One region of the Exiguobacterium abrahamii genome, then DNA from elsewhere that is predicted to be linked to it. Evidence: riboswitches for the same ligand, from Rfam matches in the RefSeq annotation. Region 1 holds a riboswitch; each other region holds the start of a gene.

The links. A riboswitch is a leader RNA that binds a small molecule or an ion and turns the genes downstream of it on or off. The one in region 1 is predicted to bind S-adenosylmethionine.
Region 2: it holds a riboswitch for S-adenosylmethionine, as region 1 does, so the genes downstream of both, ITJ88_RS02260 (methionine ABC transporter ATP-binding protein) here and ITJ88_RS01255 (methionine ABC transporter ATP-binding protein) in region 1, are expected to answer to the same signal.
Region 3: it holds a riboswitch for S-adenosylmethionine, as region 1 does, so the genes downstream of both, msrA (peptide-methionine (S)-S-oxide reductase MsrA) here and ITJ88_RS01255 (methionine ABC transporter ATP-binding protein) in region 1, are expected to answer to the same signal.

Annotation. Positions count from the first base shown of each region.
Region 1 covers NZ_JADOYC010000001.1:249,077-259,724, reverse strand. The annotation lists gene ITJ88_RS01275 (SMP-30/gluconolactonase/LRE family protein) at 1-396, shown strand, start outside; gene ITJ88_RS01270 (MBL fold metallo-hydrolase) at 524-1,252, shown strand; gene ITJ88_RS01265 (glycoside hydrolase family 13 protein) at 1,324-2,934, opposite strand; gene ITJ88_RS01260 (aminotransferase class I/II-fold pyridoxal phosphate-dependent enzyme) at 3,083-4,270, shown strand; SAM riboswitch class I at 4,333-4,438, shown strand; gene ITJ88_RS01255 (methionine ABC transporter ATP-binding protein) at 4,524-5,537, shown strand; gene ITJ88_RS01250 (methionine ABC transporter permease) at 5,527-6,192, shown strand; gene ITJ88_RS01245 (MetQ/NlpA family ABC transporter substrate-binding protein) at 6,220-7,035, shown strand; gene ITJ88_RS01240 (GNAT family N-acetyltransferase) at 7,095-7,592, opposite strand; gene ITJ88_RS01235 (CAP domain-containing protein) at 7,680-8,558, opposite strand; gene ITJ88_RS01230 (hypothetical protein) at 8,907-9,263, shown strand; gene ITJ88_RS01225 (chitobiase/beta-hexosaminidase C-terminal domain-containing protein) at 9,661-10,648, opposite strand, start outside.
Region 2 covers NZ_JADOYC010000001.1:448,240-458,887, forward strand. The annotation lists gene ITJ88_RS02210 (acetyl-CoA C-acetyltransferase) at 1-976, shown strand, start outside; gene ITJ88_RS02215 (acyl-CoA dehydrogenase family protein) at 973-2,757, shown strand; gene ITJ88_RS02220 (DinB family protein) at 2,833-3,285, shown strand; gene ITJ88_RS02225 (arsenate reductase family protein) at 3,320-3,682, shown strand; gene gcvH (glycine cleavage system protein GcvH) at 3,747-4,130, shown strand; gene ITJ88_RS02235 (thioredoxin family protein) at 4,229-4,510, shown strand; gene ITJ88_RS02240 (class I SAM-dependent methyltransferase) at 5,049-5,687, shown strand; gene ITJ88_RS02245 (S-ribosylhomocysteine lyase) at 5,691-6,155, shown strand; gene ITJ88_RS02250 (PLP-dependent cysteine synthase family protein) at 6,152-7,075, shown strand; gene ITJ88_RS02255 (bifunctional cystathionine gamma-lyase/homocysteine desulfhydrase) at 7,068-8,234, shown strand; SAM riboswitch class I at 8,292-8,396, shown strand; gene ITJ88_RS02260 (methionine ABC transporter ATP-binding protein) at 8,476-9,498, shown strand; gene ITJ88_RS02265 (methionine ABC transporter permease) at 9,495-10,160, shown strand; gene ITJ88_RS02270 (MetQ/NlpA family ABC transporter substrate-binding protein) at 10,193-10,648, shown strand, end outside.
Region 3 covers NZ_JADOYC010000003.1:34,290-44,937, forward strand. The annotation lists gene ITJ88_RS11425 (C40 family peptidase) at 1-2,020, shown strand, start outside; gene ITJ88_RS11430 (putative quinol monooxygenase) at 2,078-2,371, opposite strand; gene ITJ88_RS11435 (M20 metallopeptidase family protein) at 2,449-3,627, shown strand; SAM riboswitch class I at 3,690-3,793, shown strand; gene msrA (peptide-methionine (S)-S-oxide reductase MsrA) at 3,889-4,419, shown strand; gene ITJ88_RS11445 (winged helix-turn-helix domain-containing protein) at 4,650-5,249, shown strand; gene ITJ88_RS11450 (MFS transporter) at 5,264-6,484, shown strand; gene ITJ88_RS11455 (DMT family transporter) at 6,745-7,227, opposite strand; gene ITJ88_RS11460 (Crp/Fnr family transcriptional regulator) at 7,240-7,908, opposite strand; gene ITJ88_RS11465 (DMT family transporter) at 7,924-8,352, opposite strand; gene ITJ88_RS11470 (NAD(P)H-dependent flavin oxidoreductase) at 8,490-9,428, opposite strand; gene ITJ88_RS11475 (gamma carbonic anhydrase family protein) at 9,520-10,059, shown strand; gene paaX (phenylacetic acid degradation operon negative regulatory protein PaaX) at 10,116-10,648, opposite strand, start outside.

The DNA.
Region 1 (10,648 bases):
CACGAAGACTTGACGAACTCGAATGGACTCGTCTGGTCAGAAGATGGCAATACGCTCTATCACATCGATACACCGACGAAAAAAGTCTATGCCTTTGATTATGCTCCGGACGCACCACTTTCGAACAAGCGTGTCGCCGTTGACCTTGAAGAAGAAGAAGGGTTCCCGGATGGTATGACGAAGGACGCGGAAGGTCATGCTTGGATCGCGCATTATGCTGGGTCATGCATCACCCGTTGGAATCTTGCGACTGGTGAAAAACTCAATCATGTCGACTTCCCAGTAGCAAATCCGACGTGCCCGATTTTCTACGAAGATCGATTGCTCGTCACGACAGCTGCAAACGGAGATGATGCGCCACACGCCGGTGCCGTCTTCGCTGTAACATTTGAATGATTCGTAGAGGAGGGATCATCTTTTTTAGAGGTGATGCCTCTTTTTCCACACAATTCGTCTAGACGCCTCTAAAAAAACAGACGATACTAAAGAAGAAGACTATTCATTTTTTGAAGGAGTGAAGCCGATGCGTGTCACGACAATCGAACGTTTACATCAACTGCAGACGACCCCATCCTTTTTCCCGGTCAACTGCTACCTGTTTGAAGAAGCAGACAGTTTAACATTGATTGATGCTGGACTCGGAATTAACGCAAAGGCGCTCTATCACTATATTCGACAGCAAGAGAAACCACTCGGCGCAATCATCCTGACTCATGCGCACGCCGATCATGTCGGCTCACTGGATTTCCTTGCAAACGCCTTCCCACTTGCTCAAGTCTGTATCAGTTATCGCGATGCCGCCCTACTCAGTGGGGATGAGACGCTACGCGAAGGCGAAACGACACCCTTAAAAGGGGGTATTCCAAAAAACATCAAAACACGACCGGATCGCTTGCTCGAGAGTGGTCAACAAGTCGGTAGTCTCAGTGTCATCGCCTCACCCGGGCATACACCTGGTTCGATCTCGCTTTGGCATGAAGGAAGCCGGACGTTGATTGCTGGCGATGCTTTTCAGACGCAAGGAGGACTCGCTGTCTCCGGTGACGTCCGCTGGCAATTCCCGTTTCCTGCACTTGCAACATGGGATCCTGACGTCGCCCTTCGCTCGGCTGATCAATTGACGGAACTGTCTCCAGATATTCTTGCCGTCGGACATGGTCCACTAATCCTTGGACCAAGTTACGAGATGCGACAAGCCGTCGATCGATTCACTCAGGTCTTGCAGACGAAAAAATCATCACCTTTCAAGTAATGGACGCATATGAAAAAACATCCGCGAACGTGTTCCTGACATGTCCGCGGATGTTTTTTTCTACAGACGACTCATGTCTGTTCTGCAACAGAATAACGATAGACGCGTGCTTCGTAGGGACGCAAGATATCCGGGCTATCCGGATAATTTGATACGAGCAACTTCTCCCGCGGTAAGACAAGGGCGGTCTGCATCGGTTCATCATGTACGTTGAGGACGATCCGCCAGACTTCTCCCTCTAATTCCCGCTCATAGATATAGAGATACGGATCATGGAGTGCTAAGTCGCGGTACGTACCGTAGACCATGATCGGATGATCCTTTCGCATCTGAATCAGCGACTTGTAAAAAGCAAGCACGGACGATGGATCGGCTTCTGCTTGCGCGACATTGATGTCCGTATAATTCGGATTGACCGCTAACCACGGTTTACCACTCGTAAAGCCAGCTGCATGTGTATCGTCCCACTGCATCGGCGTACGGGAATTATCACGCGCGAGTAACTGCATCGACGAGAGTACGACCTCTGGGTCCTCTCCACCAGCGACGCGCTCTTCGTATCGATTTCGAAAGGCGACGTCTTGATAAAGCGACGGATCCGAGAAACGAATCCCCGTCATCCCGATTTCTTCTCCTTGATACACATATGGAATGCCCGGTAACGTATGCAACATCAAACCGAGTAGTTTCGCGCTCTCGACGCGGTATCGTTCACTGCCGAAGCGCGTCACTTGTCGTGTATGATCATGGTTGTTGAGGAACTGTGAATTGACACCTAATGGGTATAAGACGTCGTACCAGCGTTTTTGAATCTCCTTGAATCGTAAGAGATCCATCGCCTCCATGTCATCCGCGATTTCGAAGTGAAATAGCGTCCGAAGTTCTTTTCGGTCTTCACTGACATATAACAGTCCGTCTTCTGGACCAACGAACGGAATCTCACCGACTGTAAACAAGTCTTTACCAGCGAGAACATTCGCATGCATCTCCTGCAAAAAGTCATGCACGCCGGGCTGATTTCCAAGGTACGAGAGATCAAACGGATTGGCGACATCCTCAAGCGATCGTTTTTTGATCAAGTTGATGACATCCATTCGGAAGCCGTCGATTCCTTGAGCGATCCACCAGTTCATCATGTCGTAGATCGCTTGCCTCACAGCTGGGTGCTCCCAATTTAAGTCGGGCTGCTCTTTGGCGAAGGAATGAAAATAATACTGCCCGCGTTCTTCACTCCACGTCCACGGGCTTGGCGCAAAGTACGAGCGCCAGTTGTTCGGAGGCGTCTCTTTCGTGCCTTCCTGCCAGATGTACCAGTCATCCTTATCGTTGATCCGCTCTCGCGACTGACGGAACCAGTCATGCTGGTCACTCGTATGGTTCACGACTAAATCGAGAATGACCTTTAATCCACGGGCATGAGCGGCCGTGATCAACTCCTTTAGATCTCCCATCGTTCCCGCTTTTTCCATGATCTCGTAATAATCGGCAATATCATAGCCGTTATCGACGTCTGGGGAACGATAACACGGATTCAACCACACGACATCGACACCAAGTGAAGCGATGTAATCAAGCTTGTCGATGACACCTCGTAAATCACCAATCCCATCCCCGTTCGAATCTTTAAAGCTACGCCAGTAGACTTGATAGACGACTGACTCTTTCCATTTAGCTCGCTTCATCTTCCCACTCCTCTCCCTACTCTTTATTCCCGCTCCACTTATCTGTACCTGTTTATCCGACAATTTTTTTGAATTTCGAAAAAGTTCTTTTCTTTTGACTGAATATTCGTTATCCTTGACGACAATACCACGAAGGAGGCACGCATCCATGAAACATTTCGCTCCATCCATCGCCATCGACCGGCTTCCTGCACCCGTCTTCGCTGAACTTGCGAATCGAATTGGCGCTGTCAAAGCAGCAGGTCACGATGTCATCACACTTGGTCAAGGAACACCCGATCAAACGACGCCCGTACATATTCTCGACGCACTGAAACAGGCGATCGATGAACCGACGAACCTTCAATATCCACCGTTTCGTGGACATGATTTTCTAAAACAAGCCGTCGCGCGCTTTTATGCGACTGAATTCGGTGTCACGATCGATCCGGCAACGGAAGTCGCAATTCTCCTCGGCAGTAAAGCCGGCATCGTCGCCTTACCGCAGACGATCGTCAACCCTGGAGAGGGTGTCATCGTTCCGGATCCAGGATACCCGGATTACCTGTCTGGCGCCGCACTTGCTGGTGCTTACCCGATCACGCTTCCGTTGCTTGAGAAAAATAACTTCTTACCGGATTACGACTTACTTGATACGACGGACGTCGAGCGTGCCCGGATGTTGTTCCTCAACTATCCGAGTAATCCGACGGGTGCGACCGCAACGGCAGAAGCCTTCGAACAGACAGTCGCTTTCGCCGATGCCCATGATATCTGCGTCGTCCATGACTTAGCATACGGTGGCATCAGTTTCGATGGTCCGACACGTAGCTTCCTGCAGACGGAAGGGGCGAAAGACGTCGGGATTGAGCTATTCTCACTCTCAAAACGCTTCAACATGTCCGGCTTCCGGATTGCCTTCGCGATCGGAAATCCGTCCGTCATCTCAAGCATCGAAACATACCAAGAACATCTCTACGTCAGTGCCTTCACACCGATTCAGCATGCGGCGACCGTCGCTCTGACGAGTGACCAAACGTGCGTCCGTGAGTTAAGTAGCTTGTATGAAACACGACGCGATGCGTTGTTCGCAAAACTCGATGCGATTGGTTGGAGTGGTCCACGCCCGGGCGGTTCCTTCTTCGTCTGGCTTCCTGTTCCGGAAGGTTACACGTCCCAAAGCTTCACCGATCACCTGCTTGACGAAGCACACGTCGCCGTGACCCCTGGATCCTTCTTCGGCGAATACGGTGAAGGTTACGTGCGAATCAGCTTAATTGCTGACGTCGAACGTCTAGAAGAAGCCGTCGATCGAATCGGAACGCTCAACCTGTTCCGGACACCTGTTGCGGAATAATTCTGAAAAAACATTTGACAGATGGGAATCATTTCCGTTAAAGTAAATCCCAACAGCATAACTACTTATCGAGAGCGACCGAGGGATTAGGCCCAACGACGTCCGGCAACCACCTGTAAGGAACGGTGCCACATCCTACAGAATGATCTTCATTCTGAGAGATAAGTTACGAAATCTTACACTTTCGTCGCTTTTTTTCTGGTTGCTCCGCTACTAGGAAAAAGCGACTTTTTTTGTATGAGGAGATGAGCGGATGATTGAATTCAAACACATTACAAAACGGTTCGTTCGAGATCGGACCCCGATTTTTGCCTTACGGGATGTCGATTTGACGATTCAAAAAGGAGAAATCTTCGGAATCATCGGTGAGTCCGGTGCCGGTAAAAGTACATTACTTCGCCTGATCAACGGGCTTGAGCATCCGACACAAGGAACCGTCAAGGTCGACGGTGTCTCGCTCGGTGGGATGTCAAAAGCAGATTTGCGTCAACTTCGCTTGCGGACAGGAATGATCTTTCAGCATTTCCAATTGATCCAGTCGCGCAACGTCGCGGATAACATCGCTTTTGCGCTCAAGGCCGCTGGCGTCAAACGAGCAGATTTCCCGGAGCGAATTCGCGAGCTCGTCTCGCTCGTCGGACTTGAAGGATTTGAGACGAACTTCCCGAGTCAATTAAGCGGTGGACAGAAACAGCGCGTCGGGATTGCCCGGGCACTCGCAAACAATCCGACCGTCTTGTTATGTGATGAAGCGACATCCGCTCTTGACCCTGTTACGACACTTCAGATCCTTGAACTGCTGAAGGATTTGAATGAACGACTCGGATTGACGATCGTCCTCATCACGCATGAGATTGATGTCGTCAAACAGATTTGCCATCGCGTCGCGGTCATGTCGCAAGGTGAAGTCGTTGAAGTCGCCTCAACCTATGACTTGTTCAGTCAAGCCAAGCATCCGGTGACGCAACATTATGTCGATACGGCACTACAAATCGAATTGCCGGAACGCATCTTACAGGCAACGCCGGGTAAGATCATCCGCTTACAGTTCACGGGCGAGAAGACCGGTGAGAGTACGTTATCAGAAGCGATACGCCGTTACGATATCTCGGTCAGCATCTTGCACGGTAAGGTCGACTACATTCAAGACGTCGCCTTCGGTGTCCTGATTGTCAGCTTGACGGGCTCATCCGACCAAATCGCTCCTGCCCTCGACTGGCTCGCGACGGAACTTCATGCACTCGAGGTGATTCAGGATGTGGCTTGATCGTATTCAAACGATGTTACCGGAGCTCTTGAAGGCGCTCGGTGAGACGGCGTGGATGGTCGGAATTTCACTTGCCTTCGCATTGGTCGTCGGGATTCCGCTCGGGATTCTCTTGTTCGTCACCGACCGCGGATTATTTTTTCAAAACCTTGCCGTCCGCCGTGTTCTTGACTTCGTCGTCAACATCGTCCGGTCGCTACCGTTCATCATCTTGCTCGTTGCCCTCATTCCGTTGACGAAGTTCTTACTCGACAATACGATCGGTCCGACGGCAGCGTCCGTCAGCCTTAGTGTCGCAGCGATTCCATTTCTCGCACGCCTCGTCGAAACATCACTCCGCGAAATTCCGCCTGGTCTAATCGAAGCAGCGGAAGCCTGTGGGGCGAAACCATTGCGGATCATCGTCAGTGTCCTCTTACCGGAAGCACTTCCTGGCATCATTCAGGGCATCACATTAACGACGATCAGCTTGATCGGCTTCTCAGCGATGGCTGGTATCGTCGGCGGCGGTGGTGTTGGTGACCTCGCGATCCGTTTCGGGTACTATCGCTACGATAATCTCATCATGATCGTGACGATCGTCGTTCTCATCGTCATCGTTCAAAGTATTCAAGCACTTGGCAATCAACTGGCGCGAAAAACAGATAAACGCTAATCATACATACAAAGGGAGAGTGGAATCATGAAAAAACGATATGCCTTTTTAGCAACAGCCTTACTCGGTGCAGGAGTCCTCGCGGGATGTGGAGACAGCAGTGCTGATGAAAAAGAAAAGACGATCAAGATTGGTGCGACGAGCGGTCCGTATAGCGACATGGTCAAACAAGCGATCCAGCCACAACTCGAGAAGAAAGGCTATAAAGTCGAAATCGTCGAGTTCAGCGATTACATCCAACCGAACATCGCCCTCGGTAGTGGGAACATCGACGCCAACTTGTTCCAACACTCGATCTATCTGAAGACGTTCTCTAAAGAAAAGAACCTCGATTTAAAAGGACTGATCACGGTTCCGACAGCACCGATGGGACTATACAGCAAGACAGCGAAGACGCTTGACGACGTCAAGACAGGTGCTGAAGTTGCGACGCCGAATGATCCAACGAACCAAGCACGGGCACTGAACCTCTTGGCAGAACAAGGCTGGATTGAACTCAAGCCGGACGCTGATCCACTAACCGTTTCAGAAAAAGATATCGTCAAGAATCCGAAGAAACTCGTCATCAAACCACTCGAAGCGGCTCAACTGCCACGCGCTGTTGAAAGTGTCGACATCTCAGCCGTTCCAGGGAACTTCGCACTTGCTGCGAAATTCGACTTACTCGATGCGCTAGCGCTTGAGACGATGGACGAACAATACCGCAACCTCGTCGCTGTCCAAACGAAAGATGCGGACAAGCAAGTCGCAAAAGATTTGAAGGCAGCCGTCGAATCGGACGCCTTCAATACAGTCATCGAAAAATCATTCAAAGGCTTCAGCAAGCCTGAATGGGCAAACTGATGTAAAAAATGACCGGATTCCAAGGAGAGATCATCTCTTTGAATTCCGGTCGTTTTGTGTTAGAACCGATACCACATCAGTTCTTCATCATGATAGGTATCATCGATTTTCAGCGCCCGTGGTTCAATCGCGTATGATTCAAAACCAAGTGATCGATACAACGCTTTAGCAGCTTCATTCGTCCGGACGACCGAGAGATGGACTTGCTCAATCACAGGATGCTGCTTTAATGTACGTAATGCCTCTTCTACGAGTTGTCGTCCGACCTGTTGTTTTCGGACGTGTGGCGTGACGTACATCGCAAACAAATTCGCTCGATGTTTCACCTTAACTGGTTCTAAGTTGACAATCGTGACGACACCGACGAGTTCATTTTCATGAAACGCACCGAACGTCATCGACTGTTCGCTTTCAAGACGAGTTGCGTACCGTTCGATGGGTCGATCTTTTTCTGCTTCATAATCAGAGCCGAATGCCTCCGGATGGTTTCGTAAGGCTTCTAACCGCAATGCTTTGTAACGAGTTGCATCTTCTGCCGTCAATTGACGTATTTTCAACTGCTCCACCCCCTACCTGTAGTATAGAACGAACTTACTCGTAAAAAAGAGGACGACATCGAGCGATATCGTCCTCTATTCTTCTATTTAAGGTGTTCGGAAATTAATCGTGAAGTACGGTGCGTTGTCTCGGAATGCTACACCGACATCCGCCTGCTTAAAGCTCTTTTGAAGGATGTTATCGCGGTGTCCTTTCGAGTTCATCAAGCCCCAATGCGCCGCAAAGACGTTCGGATAGCCCATTGAGAGATTCTCACCGGCTCCCATGAACTTGATACCCCCTTGTTCCATCCGATCGAACGGGTCACGCCCTTGTGGATCCGTATGCGAGAAGAAATTATTCTTCGCCATGTTTTCGCTGTGACCACGTGTGACCGGCTTCAGTGCTGTGTACGGTGCTAACGGATTCAACTTATAGTCGGCCCGTTCCCAGTTCATCAACCGAAGCATCAGTTTCTCATCTGTCGTTCGTAACGCATTCGATGCAGTACCGTAGAAGCCCTTTTTCTTCGCTTCGACGTCTTTTGGAATCGCAAGCGTTGCTTTGACTTTATTGCCGTCATGTTGATCGAAGAAATACGTCACGTAATTGCCTTTCTTCTCGTAGACGGCGGCATGATCCAGATTCAACATGTAGTTCGTGTTGCCTTTACGGTAGGACTTCACTGCGGTCCACCCTTTTTTCTTCAAGGAAGATTCCGTATCCTTATTCAAGACCGCGCCTTGCGTCGTCACCCCGTTCTTGAAACGATACTTCCCGTAATCCTTGCCGTCCTTCGTCAAGGCGACGAATTCCTCCGTTGATGTCCGTCTGACTTCCCAGTCGTATCCTGGATACTCACTGCTATATCGATCAATCAGCTTGCCGCCACTTTTCGGATAATCGGCTTCTGCTTGTTCCATTGGAATGTTTTCGTAGCCGAAAAAGGCTACTGCTGCTACTCCGATGATTAGCCATTTTTTCATGTCCTCGTTTCGCCTCCTTCTACTTCATTACCTTTATTTTAAAAGAAAATCATTCCTTCGAACAGTCATCGGCTCTCATTTGTCTAAATCACATCTTTCGTCCATAAATCCGACACATTTGGTGAGAACGCTCTCATCTTAAAAAAGCTTTTGTTTAAACGATTCTTGAAAGTATTTAATATACTTACTAAATGATTTTTCCCTTTTATTAAAATGTGTGAACATTCTTTTATTTCATTCTAAACGATTTTTGATTGCTCTCCGATTCTCGACTCGGTATCATTAGAATTCGTAAGCCAAACTTTCAATGCTTTTCCAAATAACATAATGATATGAAGGAGTTGACCTATGGTTTTACTGTATTTCATTTATGAATCCATTGCTTTTTTACCGATTCAACAATACTTATTTTCCGGCTGGATGATTCTCGTCGCGTTGACCGTATCGTTTAGCTTGGCTAATGCACATGAAGATGTTCGGCTGAATCAACGGCTCGGTTTTGAGTTGCTCGTACCTGGATCAGGTATGCTACTCTCTAAGAAATTCATCCCTGGTCTTGCTATCATCCTTTTTCTAATCTTGATCCACTTCACGTATATGTTCCGCGTTATTCCTCTACCGATTGCTTTAATTTCGACACTCTCGATCAGTACACTCTCACTTCTTTCGCTCTTTATTCCAGCACGCAAAAAAGCGGACCGCTAAGTCCGCTTCAGATTGTAGACGAATGGGCTGGCTGACTCAAAAAAATGACGCGCCTTTTCACACCCTTTCCTCAGGCGAGACACAAGCCAGTTTTCCCGCTCCATTCGAGCAGGAAAACGGGTCTTATTTGTCTCTGACAGCGCAAAATGGCGCTTTTTCCTGTAGGAGTGGCGTGTGACACGTCATTCTTTTTATACCGAAGGATTTGAGGAGCGTTTTGTTCACTCGACATCGCTTCCTAGGGAAAAACAAGCAAGAGCGACCCTACAGCGAAGCGGCGCGATGCTTGTCCCAGGAAAACGATGCGAGAAGAACAAAAAAGCGCAATCCTTCTCGTTAGAGAAAAATTGCACTTTGTCTTCAGTCTCAAGCGGACCGCTAAGTCCGCTTTTTAATTTCATTGATATTTTGTTGTTTCTTTCAACTTATACTTGTTCGATAATTCAAGCCAGATGGTTTTGCCTTTTTTAACTTTCACTTGAATGTACGGACGTCCTTGCGAAACACGGAGGGCAAGTAATTCGCCTTGTTGATCTTTATGCGTTTCACTGGCTTTTAACCAGTGACGACCTAATTTACGCTCAATGAAGATATGCTTTCCTTTTTGGACAGCACGCCAGATGCCGACTTCTGCTTTTCCTTTGACCGGTACGGCCGTCTCTGCACCTTGAATCGAGATGATCGCTGGATCGTGATCACTCGCACTACCATCTGCTTCCATATACTCTGAGTTGATATTGACGATATCTGAAGACGTGTAACGTTTTAAGTTGTTTGAAATCAGGATATGGTCGAGTACTTGGGCATTTCCGTTATAGACGTACGAGTAGCGCTCAGACTCAGGAAGATCATCGACCGTGTTCCAGAGATTTTTCCCTTTCAGGATATCAAGTGTTTCTGAGAACTGGAAGTCGTTCAAGTCACCGAGAACGACGACGTTCGAGTCTTTGACTTCCGTTTTCAATTCAGAGACGAAATCTTGGACGATGTTCGCAATCGCATGACGCTGGACTTCACTCTTACGTACAACCGGTTGGTTCTTACCGAAGTCAGCTCCGTCGCCACCTTTTGAGTTGAAGTGGTTGACGATGACATGGTACGAATCACCATTGAAGAGGAATTCCGCGACGAGCGGTTTCCGTGAACTCGCGAAGTTCGGATCCGTCGGCTGAATGCGACCTGGGTTTTTCGTCAGCTTGCCGTTCTCAACCGCAACAGCTTCCGTTGCGCCACCTTTTTCACCTGGTGCGAGTGATACGCGTGCTGGATTGTAGAGGAATCCGACACGGATATTTCCGCCCGGCTGTCCACCATCCTTCTTGTCTTCTGGTGCGATGTCCGTATAGGCATAGCGGACACCTGTTTTCGCTTCGATTGCCGCGATC
Region 2 (10,648 bases), 200 kb from region 1:
CCTCGGTGGATTATCACATGAGGTACCGGCGATCACGATCAACCGGTATTGCTCAAGTGGATTACAATCGATCGCTGACGCGGCAATGAAGATCATGACGGGGCAAGCAACTGCGGTCGTCGCTGGTGGACTTGAATCAATGAGCCAAGTCCCGATGCCGGGTCACGTCGTCCGACCTAATCCGTCGATCGTCGACACGGCACCGGAATACTACATGAGCATGGGGCATACAGCGGAGCAAGTCGCTGCGACCTACAATGTCTCACGGGAAGATCAAGATGCGTTTGCGTTGAAGAGTCACCAAAAAGCAGCAGCAGCCATCGCGGCTGGTAAGTTTGCTGACGAGATCGTCCCGGTAACGGTGACGGAACAATTCGTCAATGATGAACTGAAAATCGAAGAGAAGACATTCATCGTCGAACACGATGAAGGCGTTCGTCCGGATTCGTCACCGGAAGGTCTTGCGAAACTTCGCCCAGCGTTCCGCCTCGGCGGTAGCGTCACAGCAGGAAACTCTTCGCAGACGTCAGACGGTGCCGCTGCCGTCCTCGTCATGGAACGAGAAGAAGCAGAACGCCAAGGGTTACCGATTCTCGGCAAGTTCAAGTCGTTTGCGGTCGGTGGTGTCCGTCCGGAAGTGATGGGAATCGGACCAGTCGTCGCGATTCCGAAGGCACTGGACCTCGCAGGCATCACGCTTGAGGACGTCGGATTGATCGAGTTGAACGAAGCGTTCGCTTCGCAGTCACTCGGTGTCATCCGCGAGCTTGGATTAAACGAAGACATCGTCAACGTCAACGGTGGAGCGATCGCCCTCGGTCACCCACTCGGTTGTACAGGAACAAAACTCACATTGACGCTCTTGCATGAAATGAAACGCCGAAATGTCCAGTACGGTGTCGTCTCGATGTGTATCGGTGGCGGAATGGGCGCAGCAGGTGTATTCGAACTAGTTGAAGGAGGAACAGGACAATGAGCCAAACGACAAACGAATTAATCAAAGGTGGCAGTTTCGTATTAGATGAGTTAGCACCAGAACGTCTCTTCACACCAGAGGATTTCTCGGAAGAACACAAAATGGTCGGTGACATGACAGCGAAGTTCGTCGAAGATCGTGTCGTTCCAGTCCTTGATCGAATCGAAAAACACGAGTTCGAATTATCAGTCGGTCTACTCCGCGAAGCAGGCGAGCTTGGTCTACTCGGTGCAGACGTTCCGGAAGCATACGGCGGCTATCAGATGGATAAGATTTCGTCTTCGATCATCACAGAGAAGTTCGCACGTGGCCGTTCATTCGCCCTCAGTTACGGCGCACACGTCGGAATCGGTTCGTTGCCGATCGTCTTCTTCGGTAACGAAGAGCAAAAGCATAAATACTTGCCGAAACTCGCTTCAGGGGAGTGGATTGCTTCGTACGCGTTGACGGAGCCGGGCTCTGGTTCGGATGCTCTTGGTGCCAAAACGACGGCTGTCTTGAACGAAGCTGGTACGCACTACATCTTGAATGGTGAAAAACAATGGATCACGAACGCTGGTTTTGCAAGCTTGTTCGTCGTCTACGCAAAAATCGACGGTGACAAGTTCACAGCCTTCCTCGTCGAAGGATCGTATCCAGGCGTCTCGACAGGCGTCGAGGAACAGAAGATGGGAATCAAAGGATCATCGACACGGACGTTGATCTTACAAGATGCAGAAGTACCAGTCGATAACGTTCTTGGTGAGATCGGACGCGGTCACGTCATCGCTTTCAACATCTTGAACGTCGGTCGTTACAAATTAGCTGTCGGTGCTGTCGGTTCATCAAAACGGGCGATTGATCTCGCAGTCCAGTACTCGAACGAACGAAAACAGTTCAAGACACCAATCAGCTCGTTCCCATTGATTCAAGAAAAACTCGCGACGATGGCAGCACAGACGTATGCGATGGAAAGTTCGGTCTACCGGACAGGTGGTCTGTTCCAAGACAGCCTCGATCAGTTGTCAGAAGAAGAGAGCAAGGACGGTAAGAAAATCGCCGATGCAATCGCGGAGTACGCGATTGAATGCTCAATGAACAAAGTCTTTGCTTCGGAAACATTTGATTATGTCATTGATGAAGCGGTTCAGATCCATGGTGGTTACGGCTTCATGGTAGAATATGAAGTCGAGAACATGTACCGTGATTCACGGATCAACCGGATCTTCGAAGGAACGAACGAAATCAATCGTCTTCTCGTCCCAGGAACATTGCTGAAGAAAGCGATGAAAGGCGAGTTGCCGTTGCTTGCGGAAGCACAGCGTCTGCAACAAGAAGTGATGAGCTTCATGCCGACAGAAATCGGAACAGCACCACTTGATCGCGAACGCCACTTACTCGCGATGATGAAGAAGATCTTCTTGTTGACTGCCGGAACAGCGGTTCAGAAATACCAGGACAAACTCCAAGGCGAGCAAGAGATTTTAGCGAATACAGCCGACATCATGAGTGCGATCTATGCGCTCGAGTCAGCGATCGTCCGGACGGACAAAGCGATTGCCGACAAAGGAATCGAGAAGAGCGAACTGAAAGTCCGTTACACGGAAGTCTTCGCACAACAAGCGTTCGAAGCTGTTGAGCGTGACGCGAAAGAGACACTCTACGCGGCAGCAAGCGGCGACGAACTCCGGATGTTGCTCTCAGCGCTGAAAAAATTCAGCCGTTACCAGCCAATCAATGTCATCGGTACGAAACGCGACATCGCAAAACGTCTCATCGAGTCAAACAAATATACGGTCTAAGTCAGGTTTACCGCTTCGCCTTTGCAGGGAAAATCTCTGTAAAGGCGAAGTTTTTGGTTGGAGGAGGAAAACGAGATGCGCCAAGAATTGGTTGAACTGCAATTTGCGATTGCCTACTATCAATCCCTTGAACGTTTGTCGCCGGAAGAATGGGATCTGCCGCTTGCGCTTAATAAGTGGACCGTCCTTGAGTGCGTCAGTCATCTGTATTTATGGGACCGGTTTTATTACGATCATGCCATCTCGAAGTTACCGGATGAACCGTTGACGCTCGTCGAGACGGATTTTGATCAGTTCAATCGACTGGCGGTCGAATATGCGCATCATATCGATCCGCTCGCCTTGTTGAAGAAAGCAATCAGCGTCCGGCGTGACATCGTCAATCACCTCGATCGTCTGTCTGACGAGCAATTTGAAGCGACCTATGAGGATTTCCGACCGCAAGCCTTCGTCGAGTCGTTCGTTGCCCATGACGCGCATCATCAAGATCAGATTGACGGGGCGCTCGCACGCTTGAAGCAGAAGTGATCCATCTGCTACTCTTGAAGGTGAGGTGAGGAACATGACAAAAACAGTCACGATGTACGGCTATCCGAAATGTAGTACGTGCGTCAAAGCAAAAAAAGCACTCGAACAGCACGGTGTCGAAGTGGATTACAAACATATTGTCGAGGAGACACCGTCTGCAACGACAATCCAGGAACTTCATCAAAAGAGTGGAGAGCCACTGAAGAAATTCTTCAACACGAGCGGTCAATCGTATCGTTCACAAGGGATCAAGGACAAACTTCCAGGCTTATCGGAAGACGAGCAATACAAGTTGCTCGCAAGTGACGGCATGTTGTTGAAGCGTCCGATCGTCACAGACGGGAAAGACGTCACAATCGGCTTCAAGGAAGAAATGTATCAAGGAAAATGGTATTAAGTTCAGAGTCGATTTTGGTATACTGAACACGTTAGTCCAAATTAGTCCACAGGGGGAATCGGAAATGAGTCAAGTAAAAGACAACTTACGCTATTCGGAAGAACATGAATGGGTCGAAGTATCAGGAAACAAGGCGCGCATCGGAATCACGGATTTCGCGCAACACGAACTCGGGGATATCGTCTTCGTCGAATTGCCTGAAGTCGGAGATACGATCTCAGCAAACGAGCCATTCGGTTCAGTCGAGTCGGTCAAGACAGTCTCGGAGTTATACGCACCGATCTCTGGTAAAGTCGTTGCCATCAACGAAAACCTTTCGGATTCCCCAGAACTCGTCAACGAGTCACCATTCGAAGGCGCTTGGATGGTTGACATCGAAATCGAAGATGCTTCACAAGTCGAGGCATTGATGGACGCTGCGGCGTACAAATCGATGATCAACGAGTAATACTTAACGAAAAGAGAGTGAACGAGGCGCTTGCGTTTCGTCCGCTCTCTTTTTTTTGTATACTGACGACAGATACCACGAAGAAAGGAGCGACCGTCATGCAAGAGGTCACGACCGTCCCAGAAAACGGGCTATTGTATGTCTATGCACCGATGTGCGGGACATGCGCCATCGCGGAGCGTATGCTCGATATCGTCGAAGCGACGGAATCAGGTCAATCGATTCAGAAGGCGAACGGGAATTTCATTCCGGATTTCTTAGAAGAAGCCCGTGTCATGAGTGTTCCCGCGTTGTTGCGAATTGAAGAAAATCAAGTCGTAGAGCGACTTTATGCTTTCCAGTCCGTTCAAAACGTCTTTGCTTTCTGTCAAGAACGGTAAGAAAAGTCCGATTGGATTTTTCTCTTTGTTAAATTGTCGGAATATTTACAATAATCCGTTGACAACGCAGAAATATGAATGGTATATTCATAACAACTTCTAGAAATGCATTATAGGAAGTCTAGCAGAGATGATCGTTCAATACGATTCAAGTCCTGAACCCTTTCTCCCATCCTAAGCCGGTGTATTGTTTCCCCTTAAGTCGTCCCCCAAAGACGAAGCGGTGCAATGAACGGGTGGTGGATCGAAAGGACCGATCAGGAAGTGAACGTAAGCTGGCGACCATGTCGAACAGGCGCCGTCCTCCACGCGGAAGAGCGAACAATTCCGAATGGAGCTGGGTTTTCCTTCGTAGCATTTCTAACCACATTATTCGTGTTGTCGGTTCGCCGGCAACGCCTTTTTTTGTTTTCTGGAAGTTTTTCGAGCCGGTCGCTTGCCAGGATAGAATCTCCTTGCTACAATGCGAATAAGGAAAATTACTTTAATTCATATCCGATTACTCGGAATTAACTGGTGAGATGGAGGACGACAAGGCATGACAGTACGTTTTATGGATGTTTTCACAGAATGGGCATCGACGTATGACGAGACAGTAACCGGACACGATCCGGAGTATAAAGAGGTCTTTCGTCGATACGATGAGATTTTGGATACAGTAGCGGATAAAGCGCAGTCGCCGGTCATTGAATTCGGAGCAGGCACAGGGAACCTGACACAACGTCTTCTGGCACGTCACGACGCCGTACTCGCCGTCGAACCAAGTCCGGAGATGCGGACAATCCTGACGGAAAAGATTCCGTCGCTTGATGTACAGGATGGTCACTTCCTCTCGTTCGAGGCGAAGGAAGCACGCAGTTTCGTTTCGACGTATGCGTTTCATCATCTAACAGATGAGGAAAAGGGAGAAGCAATCGAACTGATGGCATCACATTTGCCGGCAGACGGAAAAATCGTCTACGCGGATACGATGTTCGTCTCAGAAGAGGCACGCCTGCAAACGATTCGTGAAGCACGTGCTCAAGGGTTCGACGCGTTAGCGGAAGATCTCGAACGCGAGTTCTACCCGTTGATTCCAGTTATGGAAGAATTGTTTACAGCACGGGGATTCACTGTTAAATTTATACAATACAATCACTTCGTCTGGCTCGTAGAAGCCGAGAAAATGGGGGAATAAATCATGGCACTTCAAAAAATGAACGTCGAAAGCTTTAACCTGGATCACACGAAAGTCAAAGCACCTTATATCCGCGTCGCGGGTTATAAAGAAGGTAAAGTCGACCAAGTCGTCAAATACGATATCCGTTTCACACAACCAAACGTTGAGCAAATGCCGATGCGTGCGATGCACACACTCGAGCACTTACTTGCTGAAAACATCCGTAACTACTCGGATGATGTCATCGATGTCTCGCCAATGGGATGCCAAACAGGTTTCTACATGGCGATGATGAACTTCGACTCGGTCGAAAAAATGAGCGAACTCGTTGAGAAGACGTTGAAAGACGTCCTCGCAGCAGAAGAGATTCCAGCGCAAAACGAAGTCCAATGTGGATTTGCGAGTGCACATGACCTCAAAGGAGCGAAGCACTATGCCGAGAAAATGCTTGCCGGTCGTGATGAATGGGACATCGTCTTCGGATGATCGCGAACAACGTCCGCGACCTCGTCGGAAACACACCACTCTACGAGATCACTTCATTCGATTTGCCTGCTGGTACGCGCATTTTGGCGAAGCTCGAATGGATGAACCCTGGGGGCAGCGTCAAAGACCGCCTTGGCATTCAACTCGTTGATGCAGCAATCGAAAACGGACATGTGACACCAGGCGGTACGATCATCGAGCCGACAGCCGGAAATACCGGCATCGGCTTGGTGCTCGCCGCTAAAAAATATGATCTTCAAGTCATCTGTGTCGTTCCGGAAAAATTCAGTCAGGAAAAACAGACGTTGATGCGGGCACTCGGCGCAACCGTCGTCAACACGCCGACTGAACTCGATATGCAAGGGGCGATTGACCGGGCTAAAGAACTCGGTCAGGAAATTCCGAACAGTTACGTTCCGTTACAATTCGAAAACGAAGAGAACCCAGTCACGTATCAGCGGACACTCGGTCCTGAGCTGATTGCGGACTTGTCGCACATCGACTGGTTCGTTGCCGGTTGTGGTTCAGGTGGCACGTTCGCCGGAACAGCGGACTTCTTAAAACAACGTCTAGGTACAAAAGCAGCAATCGTCGAACCGGAAGGCTCCGTCTTAAATGGTGGTCCAGCCGGTCCGCATAAGACAGAAGGCATTGGAACAGCGAAATGGCCAAGTCTCGTTCCGCGTGAACTCGTCGACGAGATTCATACGATTTCTGACCGCGATGCATTTGACGCGGTTCATACACTCGCTGCTCGCGAAGGATTACTCGTTGGTAGTTCAGCAGGTGCAGCGCTCGTTGCTGCGCTTGATATCGCGAAGCGTCACCCCGGCAGTACGATCGTCACCGTCTTCGCAGACAGTGCCGAACGCTACTTAAGCCAACAAATATTTGAAAAGGTGGACGAAACTCATGCGTAAGAAGACAGCATTGATTCATGGAGGAACAGGTGTCGACCGGGCAACAGGAGCCGTCACACCACCAATCTATCAAACAAGCACATACAAGCAGGATAAAATCGGTCAACTCAAGGACGGATACGAATACTCACGGACAGCGAACCCGACACGGACGAGCATCGAACGATTGATTGCGGATCTTGAGGGCGGCGCACGTGGTTTTGCCTTCGGTTCTGGGATGGCAGCGATTCATGCCGTCTTCCACTTACTTGAGTCTGGCGACCACATCGTCATGACGGATGATGTCTACGGTGGTACGTTCCGCTTGATGCAACGCGTCTTACCGAAGTTCAACATCCAAGTAACATTCGTCGATACGACGGACCTTGCGGCGACGGAAGCAGCGATCCAAGACAACACGAAGATCGTCTACGTCGAAACACCGACGAACCCGTTGTTGAAAGTAACGGACATCGAAGCGATCGCAACAATCGCCAAACGTCACGATCTTAAACTCGTCGTCGACAACACGTTTGCGACTCCATACCATCAACAACCACTCGCGCTCGGTGCAGATATCGTCTTGCACAGTGCGACGAAATACATCGGCGGACACTCGGATGTCGTCGCTGGACTTGTCGTCGTCAAAGATGATGCGCTCGGCGAAGAGTTGCACTTCATCCAAAACTCGACAGGCGGCGTGCTTGGACCGCAAGACAGCTTCTTGCTCGTCCGTGGTCTTCGTACACTCGGTATCCGGATGGATGCGATCGAAGAGACAGCCCATGATCTCGTTGAGTTCCTACAAGCGCAAGATATCGTCTCGAACATTTTCTACCCGGGACTTGCATCGCATCCTGGTCACGAGATCCAAGCGAAACAAGCGACTGGATTTGGTGGGATGATCAGCTTTGATGTCGGTTCAGCAGCGAACGCAGAAAAACTCGTCGAGGCGACACACTTCTTCACACTTGCTGAAAGTCTTGGTGCCGTCGAGAGTCTGATTTCCGTTCCTGCACGGATGACGCACGCGTCGATCCCAGCAGAACGTCGGGCAGAACTTGGCATCACGGACGGTCTCGTTCGGATTTCAGTTGGACTTGAAGACGCGGAAGATTTGAAAGAAGACTTAACACGTGCTTTCACGTTCCTCGAAAAAGTTTCTGAAAAAACTGTTTGACAACAAAAATAACCCCTGCTAATATTCAGAATATATTCTACAAACTTAATACCGAAACTCTTATCGAGAGTGGTGGAGGGACTGGCCCGATGAAACCCGGCAACCGCGGATTTAATCCGAAGTGGTGCTAATTCCAGCAGACAAAAGTCTGGGAGATGAGAGCAAATGGTTTTGTGTACTGAAAAAGTGCGCGCGTTTGCTCTAAAACGCGCGCACTTTTTTTATTTTAGGAGGGACAGTTGTGATTCGTTTACAAGACGTAGGAAAGATTTATCGCTCAAAGCGCGGAGCGGTCGAAGCCGTCGCGAATGTCGATCTGACAATCGAGCGCGGTGAAATTTTTGGAATAATCGGTTATTCCGGAGCAGGGAAATCGACCTTGATCCGATTGCTGAATATGCTTGAGGCACCAACGAGTGGTTCGATCCAAATCGATGGTGTTGAAATGACATCACTGAAACCAAAAGAATTACGAGGCGTCCGCAAGAATGTCTCGATGGTCTTTCAGCACTTCAACTTACTATGGTCACGGACGGTTGAAGAGAACATCATGTTCCCACTCGAACTCGGTGGCTTCCCGAAGGCACACCGAAAGGAACGGGTTGCGGAACTGATCCAACTCGTTGGTTTGGACGGACGCGAAAAAGCTTATCCGTCGCAATTATCCGGTGGTCAAAAGCAACGTGTCGGTATCGCTCGGGCACTGGCATCGAACCCGGATGTTCTCTTATGTGACGAGGCAACAAGTGCACTCGACCCGAAGACGACGGACTCGATTCTTGAGTTACTTGTCGATATCAACGAAAAACTGAAACTGACGATTGTCTTGATCACACACGAGATGCACGTCATTCAAAAAATCTGTCACCGGGTCGCCGTCATGGAAGCCGGTAAAATCGTCGAGCAAGGACCGGTCGCAGAGGTCTTCCGTCATCCGAAGCAAGCGATGACGAAGGAGTTCGTCAAACAATTGACGTCGCCGTCGGAAAACGAGTTGACGTTCGCGAAACTACGCGAACGGTACCCAACCGGAAAGATCGTTCAGTTGACGTTCGTCGGATCGACAGCGGAAAGCCCGATCCTCGCGGAAGTCATGAAGGATTCACCGGTCCTGTTCAATATCATCGGCGGAAACGTCGGTCAATCACAGGAAGGGGCACTCGGTACACTGTTCATTCAGTTGATTGGGGAAACAGCAGCAACACAAGCGGTCATCACGAAGCTTCAAGCCAGTGATGTTGAAGTGGAGGTGGATCACCGATGATTTCATTCTTTGACAACCTAGACTGGGACATGGTGTGGGAAGCGACAGGCAGTACCGTCTATATGACGGCAATCGCTGGGGTTTCGACATTCGTTCTCGGTTTGATCATTGGTTTACTATTGTATGCGACAAACGAAGAGTTGTTGTTCAAGAATCGGGCGTTCTATTCAGTGTTGAGCTTGGTCGTCAACGTCTTCCGTTCGATTCCGTTCATCATCTTACTGATCTTATTGATTCCATTTACGACAGCAATCGTCGGTTCGTTCCTCGGACCAACGGCAGCATTACCGGCACTGATTTTCGGTGCTGCACCATTTTACGGTCGGATGGTTGAACTCGCGTTACGTGAAGTCGATAAAGGTGTCATCGAGGCAGCTGAATCGATGGGCGCGACGAAGTTCCAAATCATCTATAAAGTCTTAATCCCGGAAGCGTTGCCTGCCATCGTTTCTGGTATCACGGTCACACTCGTCTCACTTGTCGGTTATACGGCAATGGCCGGAGTAGTCGGCGGAGGTGGACTTGGGGACATGGCCTTCATCGAAGGATTCCAGCGTTCTCAAAACGATGTCATCGTCATTGCGACACTCTTAATCTTAGCGATCGTCTTCGTCATCCAAATCATTGGTGATTTGCTGATCCGTGCGATCGATAAACGTTAATTCAAATTTTATTCATATTGGAGGAATCATTCATGAAAGTTTGGAAAAAATTCGTAGGTACTGCCGCTGTATCCGTTTTAGCAATCAGCCTTGCTGCATGTGGCGAAAAATCATCAGGATCAGGTAGCGACGACAAAACACTCGTCATCGGTGCTTCAAACGTACCGCACGCTGAGATTCTTGAGCACGTCAAAAAAGAATACGAAGCAAAAGGCTACAAGCTTGAAATCAAGAAGTTCCAAGATTACGTACTTCCGAACAAAGCACTCGCTTCAAAAGAAATCGATGCGAACTACTTCCAGCATGTACCGTATCTTGAGCAACAAGAGAAAGAAAACAAATCGTATAAGTTCGCGAACGCAGGTGGCGTTCACGTTGAACCACTCGGTATCTACTCGAAGAAATACAAGTCACTCGATAAGTTGCCAAACGGTGCAACGATCCTGACGAGCTCAAACGTCGCGGAACGCGGTCGTGTCTTGACGTTC
Region 3 (10,648 bases), on a different contig from region 1:
TACGCTGATGTCGAAAAGTGCACTCTCATTAGTTGTTTCACCTTCTGACTCTACTGTCGTGACGACACTTCCCGCCTATCAGCGAATCGATACATACGGCACTTTCGACACATTCACGCGTCTGAAATGGAACGAGCAATACGTCTACGTATCGACGACACAACTCGAGCAACTTCCGAAATTGGTTGGGACGCGTTATGCCAAACGAACGACTTCTCTTTTCGTTGAACCGAAAACAACGAGCATGAAGACAGCCGTCGTTCAAAATCAAGCATTCGAAACGTTCGGTACGATCGGTACTTTTACGCGTGTTGCGACTAAGACGGGTTACGCCTTCGTATTGACGGCTGATTTAGCTGATGCGCCGGTCGTGAACCATCCAGAAACAGGGCTACGTTACGCCCAACAGCAGACGACAGTCTATGCTACTGCGACTACAAAAGGAAAAGTCGTACAATCGCTTCCTGTGAATACTTCGCTTCAGACGTACGGCGTCGAGGGTTCATTTACACGAATTAAACGAAACGACGAGTATGCCTATGTGTTGACGGCACATCTCAGTACGTTGAAATACTATCCGAAGACTGCGCGCCTCTACGTTCAGCGCGCTACGCCAATCTATTCGGATGCCAAATCTTCCAGTCCTGTCTTAAAGCAACATCAAACGAATACGCTGCTGACGGTGTATGGCACAAGCGGTGCCTATAGTCGGATCATCTTCCGTGGAGTTCACGCTTACGTCAAGACAGCTGATCTCGGTACTGGAAAAGTCTATGCATCAACCGGGACACGTTACGCGAAACGCAACTTGTCCGTCTACACATCTGCTTCGACGAAGAGCAAAATCATGTATTCCGTCAAACGAGCTGACAAACTAACGATTTACGGAAAAAGCGGCAGTTACACACGCTTGAAAAAAGGATCGGTCTACGGTTACGTCAAGACGACGGATCTCGTCACGAAAAAGCCGGATCTGTATGACGTCACTGGTCAACGCTACGTGACGGAAGACGATGTCGTCATTCGTTCGCAGGCAAAACTATCGGGTAAAAAAATCGGCACATTCAAAAAAGGGGCCTCGATTTCGATCTACGGAAAAAGCGGTTATTATACACGCGTCAAATATAAAAACACCTTTGGTTTCGTTGATTCGAGTCGCATCGGACTGAACAAGCCGACGGCAAAAGCAAAAAAAGGCACGACATTTTATGTCCATCTGGAGCAGACGCCCCTCTTCTCTGCCGACGTGGCTTACAGTCGCCCAGCTGCCTATTTGAAGAAAGGGACGAAATTAATCGGTCTAAAATCAATTGATGATGATTTTTGGCAAGTTCGCCTGGCAAATGGTCAGACGGGTTACGTCCTCAACCCTTATATCAGCACGAGCAAACCCGATATGAAACTGACGCAAAAGGCAATCGATCGAAAGAAAATCTATACGGTCAAACAGACGACATCCTTCTTCGCAAGTCCGACGAGTCCAAAGGGCAGTGGGCTCGTTGAACAAGGCAAACGCGTTTATCCGCGTCACCGGGTCGGGAACTTCTATGTCATCCAGTCGGGCTGGACACCTGTTTATCTTCCGGTCTCAGCCGTGACGATTACGTCCGATAAACGAGTCGTCCAAAAGAATAATACGCGCGGTGAAAAGCTGATCCAAGCAGCCGTTCAACATATCGGCACACCTTACACATGGGGTTCGCAAGATGCCGTGAACGGTGGTTTTGACTGTTCCGGCTTGATTCATTACGCGACGAACAAGGCTGGAAAATACGGTGGTCGGACGAATGTTCGTGGCTACTGGTACGGTGCGTTCTTTACGAATCGTCGGACGAGTATCTCAAGCGGCAAACGCTCGGATATCGTCTTCTTCCAGAATACCTACACGGATGGTCCATCGCATATCGGGATCATGCTCGATAGCGAACACTTTATCCATGCGGGCGGTTCACAGCTTCAAATCAACTCGATTTATGAACCGCGTTGGCAAGAGCATTTCCTCGGTTTCAAATCGATGTAAGACAAAAAAGACGAATCCGTCGAATTCGACGGGTTCGTCTCTTCTTATCGCAACACGTCAGAATGTCATCTCGACGTATTTCGTTACTTGTCGATCCATCAAGTATAACTCGATCTGTTCACGGTATGCTTTATAGTGGTCGGATGCGATATGCGCTTCAAGCGCCTCTTCGTCACGATACACTTCATACAGCATGAACTGATGCTCATCCTCGATCGATTGATGCAAGGAATAGCGCAAGCATCCTTCCTCTTTTTGCGCGGCATGATAGACCGTTTGTAGAATCGGAAAGACTTGATCCGCGAGTCCTGCTTTGATGGTAAGTACAGCGTTGACGACGATTTCTCCCATGTTTCATTATCCCCTTTCGTGATTACCTGTATCTGTACCCATTTTCACGAAAAAACACACGTCAAAGGAGCTTGAAGATGCAAACACAACTTTTTGAAGCACTCGAACAATTCGAACCAAAGATGATTGCGTTACGGCGTGATTTTCATCGACATCCGGAACTTTCTTTCCAGGAAGTCCGTACACCAGAACGGATTGCAAACTTTTATGCGGAGCAGGGCATCCCTTATCAAACAGCCGTCGGAGGTCGTGGTGTCGTCGCGACGATCGAAGGCAAACAGCCTGGTCCGACGATTGCGGTCCGTGCAGATTTCGATGCTTTACCACTTCAAGAAGAGACAACACTTGCCTTCCGGTCGATCCATCCCGGTGTCATGCATGCCTGTGGACACGATGGACATACGGCGATGGTGATGGCCCTTGCTGCTACACTCTATCCGTTACGAGATCAATTGCAAGGAACGATTCGAATCATCCATCAGCATGGAGAAGAGGTCTTTCCCGGTGGAGCCATCCAAATGATCGAAGCCGGCGTCCTCGAAGGCGTCGATGCGATTTTTGCGACACATCTCGAAAATGATTTACCGGTCGGTACGATCGGTTTTCGAGAAGGACATACATTATGTGCAATCGACGAATTCGAAATCATCGTCCATGGTCAAGGTGGACATGCGCAAGCACCGCACAAAACAAAAGATGCGCTCGTCGCTGGAGCGCAGCTCGTCTGTAACTTACAGCATCTCGTCAGTCGACGGGTCGATCCGTTCGAGCCGGCAGTTCTTGCAATCGGATCCTTCCATGCGGGAACGGCGCCGAACATCGTCACGGGTGAAGCACGCATCGTCGGCGAAATTCGGACGTTCAATGAGACATTGCGGCATCAGCTCCGGCAAGAAGTCGATCTTGTCGCCAAAACGACATGTGCCGGCATTGGTGCCACCTATTCAATCGACTTCACGACTGGTTACCCGGCGCTCTGGAATCATCCGGACGAGACAAAACTCGTTCAGGAAGCCGCTTCTTTCTTACCGGAAGCATCCGTCCGGGCACTCACACCAATGATGGCTGCGGATGACTTCGCGCATTATCTAACGCATGTGCCAGGAAGTTACTTCTTTACCGGCTCCGGATATACGGACGGTCGCGTCAACTATCCACAGCATCATCCGCAGTACGAAATCAACGAACAGGCGTTGTTGGTTGGTGCGAAGACACTCGGAGCGACGGTTTTACGTGCCTTGAAACCTAAGGATTGACTTTATTTCTGTGTGAATGGTATCATCACAACAATGATAACGAATGACATCAACTTCATATACCCTTATCAAGAGTGGACCGAGAGATCTGGATCGATGACGTCCCAGCAACCTGCGCATAGCAAGGTGCTACGACCAGCAAAGCGAAAGCTTTGGTTGATAAAAAGCGGCGACTCCTTTTGCAACCAAGCGAAGGAGTCGTTTTCGTTTTTCTCGCTGTCAGACATACAATGGGAATTTCCCACGGAGAGGAAGAGACGGATGGAAAAAGCAACATTTGCAGGTGGATGTTTTTGGTGCATGGTGACACCGTTTGAAGAATTACCAGGAATCGAGGGAATCGTATCGGGTTACATGGGCGGTCACGTCGATAACCCAACGTACGAGCAAGTCAAAACAGGAACGACGGGACATCTCGAAGTCGTCCAAATCACGTTTGATCCGAGCCTGTTCCCGTACGAGCGTCTGCTCGAACTCTACTGGCCACAAACGGATCCAACAGATGCAGAAGGTCAATTCCAAGATCGCGGCACGCAGTACGCACCAGCGATTTTCTATCATACGGATGCACAGCATGAAGCAGCAATCGCTTCCCGTGATGCCCTCGCTGCAAGCAATCGTTTCAAACAACCGATCGTGACGCGAATCGATGCCGCTTCTGAATTTTATCCGGCGGAAGAGTACCATCAAGACTTCCATAAGAAAAATCCAGAGCACTATAAAAAAGATCGTGCTGCTTCTGGTCGCGATGCTTTCATCGAGCAGGAATGGAAAGATACGACGACGGTCTAATCACCTCGAACCACATACAGTAGCTGAGACTGATTTCAAACATCTCGTCCTTCCCTTACTTTCAGTAGAAAGTGGAGGATGATCGAGATGTTACGGGAGTCAGTTTTTTTGCATGTAAACAAACGGTGTCTTCTTTACTAATACCCTTACATAAATTTGTAACCGTTTACAAATGGAGTCATTTATTTTACGGTTAATAAAAATTAACCGGTTAAAAAGGAGATGATTGCATGGAACAAAAAGCGATTCACATATTAGAGAGCTATGAACAATTAAAAGTGATCAGTGATCCGTTACGAACAAAAATCCTCATGCTTCTCGTAGAAAAACCACATACGGTACATCAGTTAGCCCACGTACTGACGTTATCCCGCGCGAAGATCCTCTATCACGTACGAGAACTTGAAAAGCATGACTTGATTCGTCTCGTCCGGACGGAAGAACAGGGCGGCAATCTATTGAAATACTATCAAGCGATTGCTCGAGGATACATTCCTGCCGATCATCTACTGAACTTCGTCGAGACGAAAGAGGCGACCCGGCAGTCGTATCTCGAAGTATTGGACCGGGCAAAGACACGCGTTCTTACGGCTCCGACAGCTACTTTTTCTCCTTCATCTTCGAACGTCGAGGACTGGATGAGCTTATCACTTCAAAAGGAACTGACGATGTCTGAAGCCGACTTTCAACGCTTTGCTACAAAGTATCGTGCTCTATTGGACGAGTTCACACGGTCTCCTTCACGAGACGCAAAAGATAAAAAACACTTCTATATCATGACAACTGCCTTTGCAATTGATGAACCACTGTTTGAGAACGACGAGGTCTAAATCGGAGGTGTCTTATGCTACCTATTGAAATGGAGACGCAACAATCACTGTTTAAAAATCGATCTTTTTTATTTTTATGGGGGTCCGGTATGTGCTCCGCCCTCTCCCTATCAACCTATCTGTTTGTTGAACAATGGTATGTCATCCATACGCTAAACCAGGCGTCATATCTCGGATTCGTCCTCATGACCACCTTGTTACCCCGTATTTTTCTCATGTTGTTCGGTGGCGTCTTATCCGATCGCTATAAACGTTCGACGATCATGCGTATCTCAAGCGGTCTACGGATCAGTTTTATAATTTGCCTCCTCGTGTTACTTCATGCCGATCAGCTTACATTGCTGACGATTTTAGGATTTGCCTTTTTATTCGGTAGTGTGGAAGCATTCTTTTCGCCAGCGAATGCTTCCTTACTGCCTACACTCGTTTCGAAAGAACAGCTCACTAAAGCCAATTCATTGATTCAGACATCTAATCAAATCGTTCTCTTTTCAGGTCCGATTCTTGGTGGAGTCATCCTCAGCCATTCCTCTTACTCGTACGTCTTTCTCGTGATTTTCGGAACACTCTGTCTGACGCTTCTCTTCACGTATGGTATTCGTGAATCTAAGGTCAAGCGAGCACGTCAGCATTCAGCTCTCTTTGAACTAAAAGAAGGGTTGCATTACGTCTTTCACTTTCAGCAACTCAAGCAGACACTTTTTCTTGTCATCTGTGTCAATTTCTTTTTCTTTGGACCACTCTTACTCGGAATCCCCTTACTCGTTCATGATGTGCTTCAAGGAGATGCGATGGATTTAAGTTATATGCAAGGGGCTTATCAAATGGGAATGCTCGGAGGGGCGCTCTGGAGTGGTTTTACACAGACGAAAGCAAATGGGCTTACCTCATCGGTCCGATTAATTGGCGCCTTAGGTCTGCTTCTCTTTCTGCTTAGTCAAGTCCAACAGATTTCGTTGTACCTGATCATCCTGTCATCACTTGGTGTCCTTTCTTCGATCATCAATATTCGCTTCATTACGTTCATCCAGTCTCAGTGTGCGGAACAGACGATGGGACGTGTCATGAGTGTCGTCAATGCCGCGTCAAACGGTCTCATTCCACTATCTTACGCGCTCCTCTCGTTTCTACTGTCGTTTCACGTTTCGATCACGACAATTATGTTGTACTGCGGTCTTCTCATTATTGTTCTCTCGCTTTACTTCGGAAGACGAATGGTTCATCTATTCGATTGAGATCAAGTCACAACACATAAAAACATGCGAATCTCCCGATCGAATTAGCGGGAAACGCGCATGTTTTATTTAGTCAATCTAGAACGTGAGTGTTCATCCTCGACTCCTGCAGGGAAAGAAAGCGCGAGTCGCGCTTTCGTCAGGGTCAGGTAAGACCCGGCAAATCGCATGGAATGCGGGATGACGCGGCTTACCTCCCGCCTGCGGAAAGCGAGGATGATAGAAACGTTCGTCAGTCGATCGAACGAGTATCAGATTTTTTAAGAGACTTGCTTCGGCATATCCTTCGCTTTCTCTTCCGGCGCGACGACTTGATACCGCTTCAAAACGAAGATCCCACATACCATGACGGCGAGACCGACGAGCTGACCGAACGATAAATCAATTTGTGGTAAACCGAACCAGCCGAACGTATCAACAGCAAGAGCAAAGCTTAACTGCGAAATCAGAACGACAGAGATGGCGACGGACGGACCAAGCAACTGAATCCCACGCATGACACAAAAAACGACGCCGACACCGACAAGTCCACCAAACCAATAGAGTGGCGATACGTTTTGGATCTGCCCGATTGTTCCACCACGAAACAGAACATACGTGACACTTGCTCCGATGAAGCCGACGAAGAAGACCAGCGTCGTTGTCGCCCAAGCACCGAACGCGTCACTCATCCGAGCATTCAATACCGTCTGTAAACTGATCAACATCCCTGCCAATACAGCACACACGATGCCTATTACCATGTTCGTTCCTCCTTACTCATAGCTGTTGCCGTTCGCCTTCTCGCGAATCCGCTCCAGATCAACGATGATGATTTTCCCGCGTCGTCGAACGAGAATCTCTTCTTCACACAACTTCGTGATGATTCGGTTGAGATGGCGATAACTTGTTCCAAGCCAGTCAGCAACGTCATGCAGGTTCGACGTCCGCATCTCCTGATAAAATAAGCTGTCACTGGCTTCAGAAGCGATCGACAACAAATATCCTGCAAATCGCTCTTCGACGGTATACAACACATGGTGCGACGCTGATTTCGAGTCGGCATACCACTTCGCTGTGATCGTGCGTAATAAGAATTGCAGAAAGACGTTCGTTGTATTATGCTCGCGTAAAACCGCATATGGTACGCTCAACACCTCGACATCGGTCACTGCTTCGACTGTATTCAGCACTTCCCGTTCGTTGATGAACTCAGCGTCACCGATCACTGTCAGTGGTGTCTTGAATCGCAGAATCCGTTGTTTCCCTTCTGACGAGGCAGCAGATATCTTGACCTTGCCTGCAACGATGAAGTACATCCGGTCGATCGCTGCCCCTGTCGTACAGAGGAGTTCCCCTTTTTGGAAGGTTTCTTGACGCAACCAAGCGCGCGTCTCTTCCGTCAAAATCGTATCCAGTCCATACTGTTGAATGACGGTTTCCATGTTCATTCCCCCCCTTTAGGCAAGTGAGAAAATCGCAACTCCTGCAAGCATGAGACCCACACCAACCCACTGACCACGATTTCCTTGTTTTTTTAAGACACCGAACCATCCCTTTAAATCAATCACAAACGCACATAAAATCTGTGCGACGAGTAATAAACACATCGCCCATGTCATCCCGAGTTTTTGGATTGCTGTCAGTTCCGTTACGACGACTAGCACGCCAATCAAACCGCCGCTCGCATAAATCCACGGTAACTGACGGAAGCCACCGATTTTTCGGTCTCGTACGAAACTGTAAATGACTAAACAACCCATCAAACCCACAAAGTGGACGATCAATACGGACAACCACGGTCCGACGCCTGTCGCAAGGCGCGCATTGAATATGCCTTGCAGGGCGATGAACAGACCGCTCATCAAAGCAAACACGACTCCTTGCACGTCATCTCCTCCTTTAATCTCTACACTAGAGTAGACCTTACTCGTGCCCTACTTGAAAAGGACAAATGTCCCATTTTCAAAAAAACATGAAAAAACCCGCTGTCCACAAGTGGAATCGCGGGTCCATCCCTGTATGCTCATGTCGTAAAACGAGTCGTCGTTTGTTTCAGCTGTTCCTCTGCTTCCGCCATCATGCGCGTAAACAACTCCGCAACAGTCGGCACATCATGAATCAATCCCGCAACCAGTCCAGCGTTGACATACCCTTTCTCCTCATCGCCCTCAAGAGCGCCCGTAATATGATACGACTCATTCGTCTGATCGAGAAAAGCAGCAGGTGTCTCTGCTGTGAGTCGTTCGACGTAAGGACCATCAAGGACACGTCGGACGAATCCGACGGAACGTCCGATGATGCGTGTATCGGTATCGGTCGCATTCATTAAGTGCGCCTTGTATGCCGAATGAACCTTCGCCTCTTTCGTCGCGATCAACCGTGTTCCGAGCTGGGCACCAGCCGCACCAAGCAACAAAACAGCTGCCAGTCCACGACCGTCACCAATCCCACCTGCTGCAAGGACTGGAATGTTGACCCGATCAACGAGTTGCGGAATCAAGGTCAGCGTCGTCAACTCAAGCGGTGAATTGATGCCTGCCGCTTCAACTCCCTCCGCTACGAGTACATCTGCCCCTGCCTGTTCTGCCTTTAACGCCTGTTTGACTGAAGCGACAACCGCGATTGTTTTGATACCGGCAGCTTGAAGTCGCTCTATGTACGGTGCTGGATTTCCTGCCGATAAGGAGACGACCGGAATCTTTTCTGCAATCGCGAGATCAATCAGTGCTTCCGTATAAGGAGACACCCGAATCGCGATGTTCAAAGCAAATGGTTGATCCGTCAGCATTCGTGTCTCGTGGATCCGGGACGCCACTTCATCGACCGACAATGTCCCGCACCCGAGCGTACCGAGTCCTCCGGCATTCGAAACCGCTGCCGTCAGCGCCGCATGACTAATGTTACCCATTCCTCCTTGGATCAAAGGATATCGAATTTTAAAGAGCTCACAAATCGGAAACATGTCTTTCCTCCGTTCTCGACTTCACTCACATGCTATACTGACATGGAATGAATAGTAGTTCATCTTATTATAGAAACGAGGTCATTCTGTTATGAAGATTCCGTATCAATCGATTCATCCGAACGTCGCCTCCGATGTATTCATCGCTCCTGGCGCTTATCTGATCGGAGACGTCACGATCGGTTCCGAGTCTACCGTCTGGTTCAACGCTGTCTTACGCGGTGACGAAGGACCGATTACGATTGGGAAACGATGCAGTATCCAAGACAACGCGACGATTCATCTGTATGAAGGGGCACCCGTCGTCATTGAAGATGAAGTAACGGTCGGACATAACGCAATTTTACACGGTTGCAAAATCGGACGTCGTTCGATTGTCGGAATGGGTGCGACCGTTCTTGATCACGCAGAGATTGGTGAAGAATGCATCATCGGGGCGAATACGCTAATTCCATCGGGAAAAGTTTTCCCACCCCGTTCGCTGATCATCGGCTCACCCGGTAAAGTCGTGCGTGAACTAACAGAAGCGGATCTTGCGATGATTCAGGAGTCGATTGATTCTTATGTCGATAAAGGATATGCCTTCCGAAACATTCTCGCAGAATCTGCTGAACAGAATAGATCTGAATGACACGAATGCGGGGCGGATCAACTGATCCGTCCCGCTCTTTTCATTCGAATAAATGCTCACCGTTCCGCAAACAGCGGATGTTCCGCCGCGTCGTACGAGGCACTGCGTTGCGACACATCGTGCGTCTCTTCAAAGATCGATTCGAAGAACCGACTCGCTGGTTGTGCAAGCAATCGGTAATATTGTTCGAACAAGAGCGCCGCATGATGTCCGCTCCACGCATCCGGTAACAATTCTTGTGGTAACCCGGGATCCGTGAACAGAAACTTCCGGTATTCATGTACGAGCATCGTCCGTTCGACGAAACACTGTTCATCCGTCATTTCTCCGAGTTGGAGCTGACTCTGATGGACGATGTATTGCCGGCTGTAATCCGTGATGAACGTCTCGTAACGCTCCTGCAATTCCTCCAGCGGAAACGCACGCTCGACAAGGGATTGATCCTGCTTCGGACCATGGTATTCACCGACGAAGAAATCGACATACTCTTCGATCTCATACGACGCGATCAATCGTTCCGCCTCTTTTTCAAGCGGGTTCGGTGAAATCCAAACCCCGTTCGATAAGTTGCCAAACCCACTCCACGTCA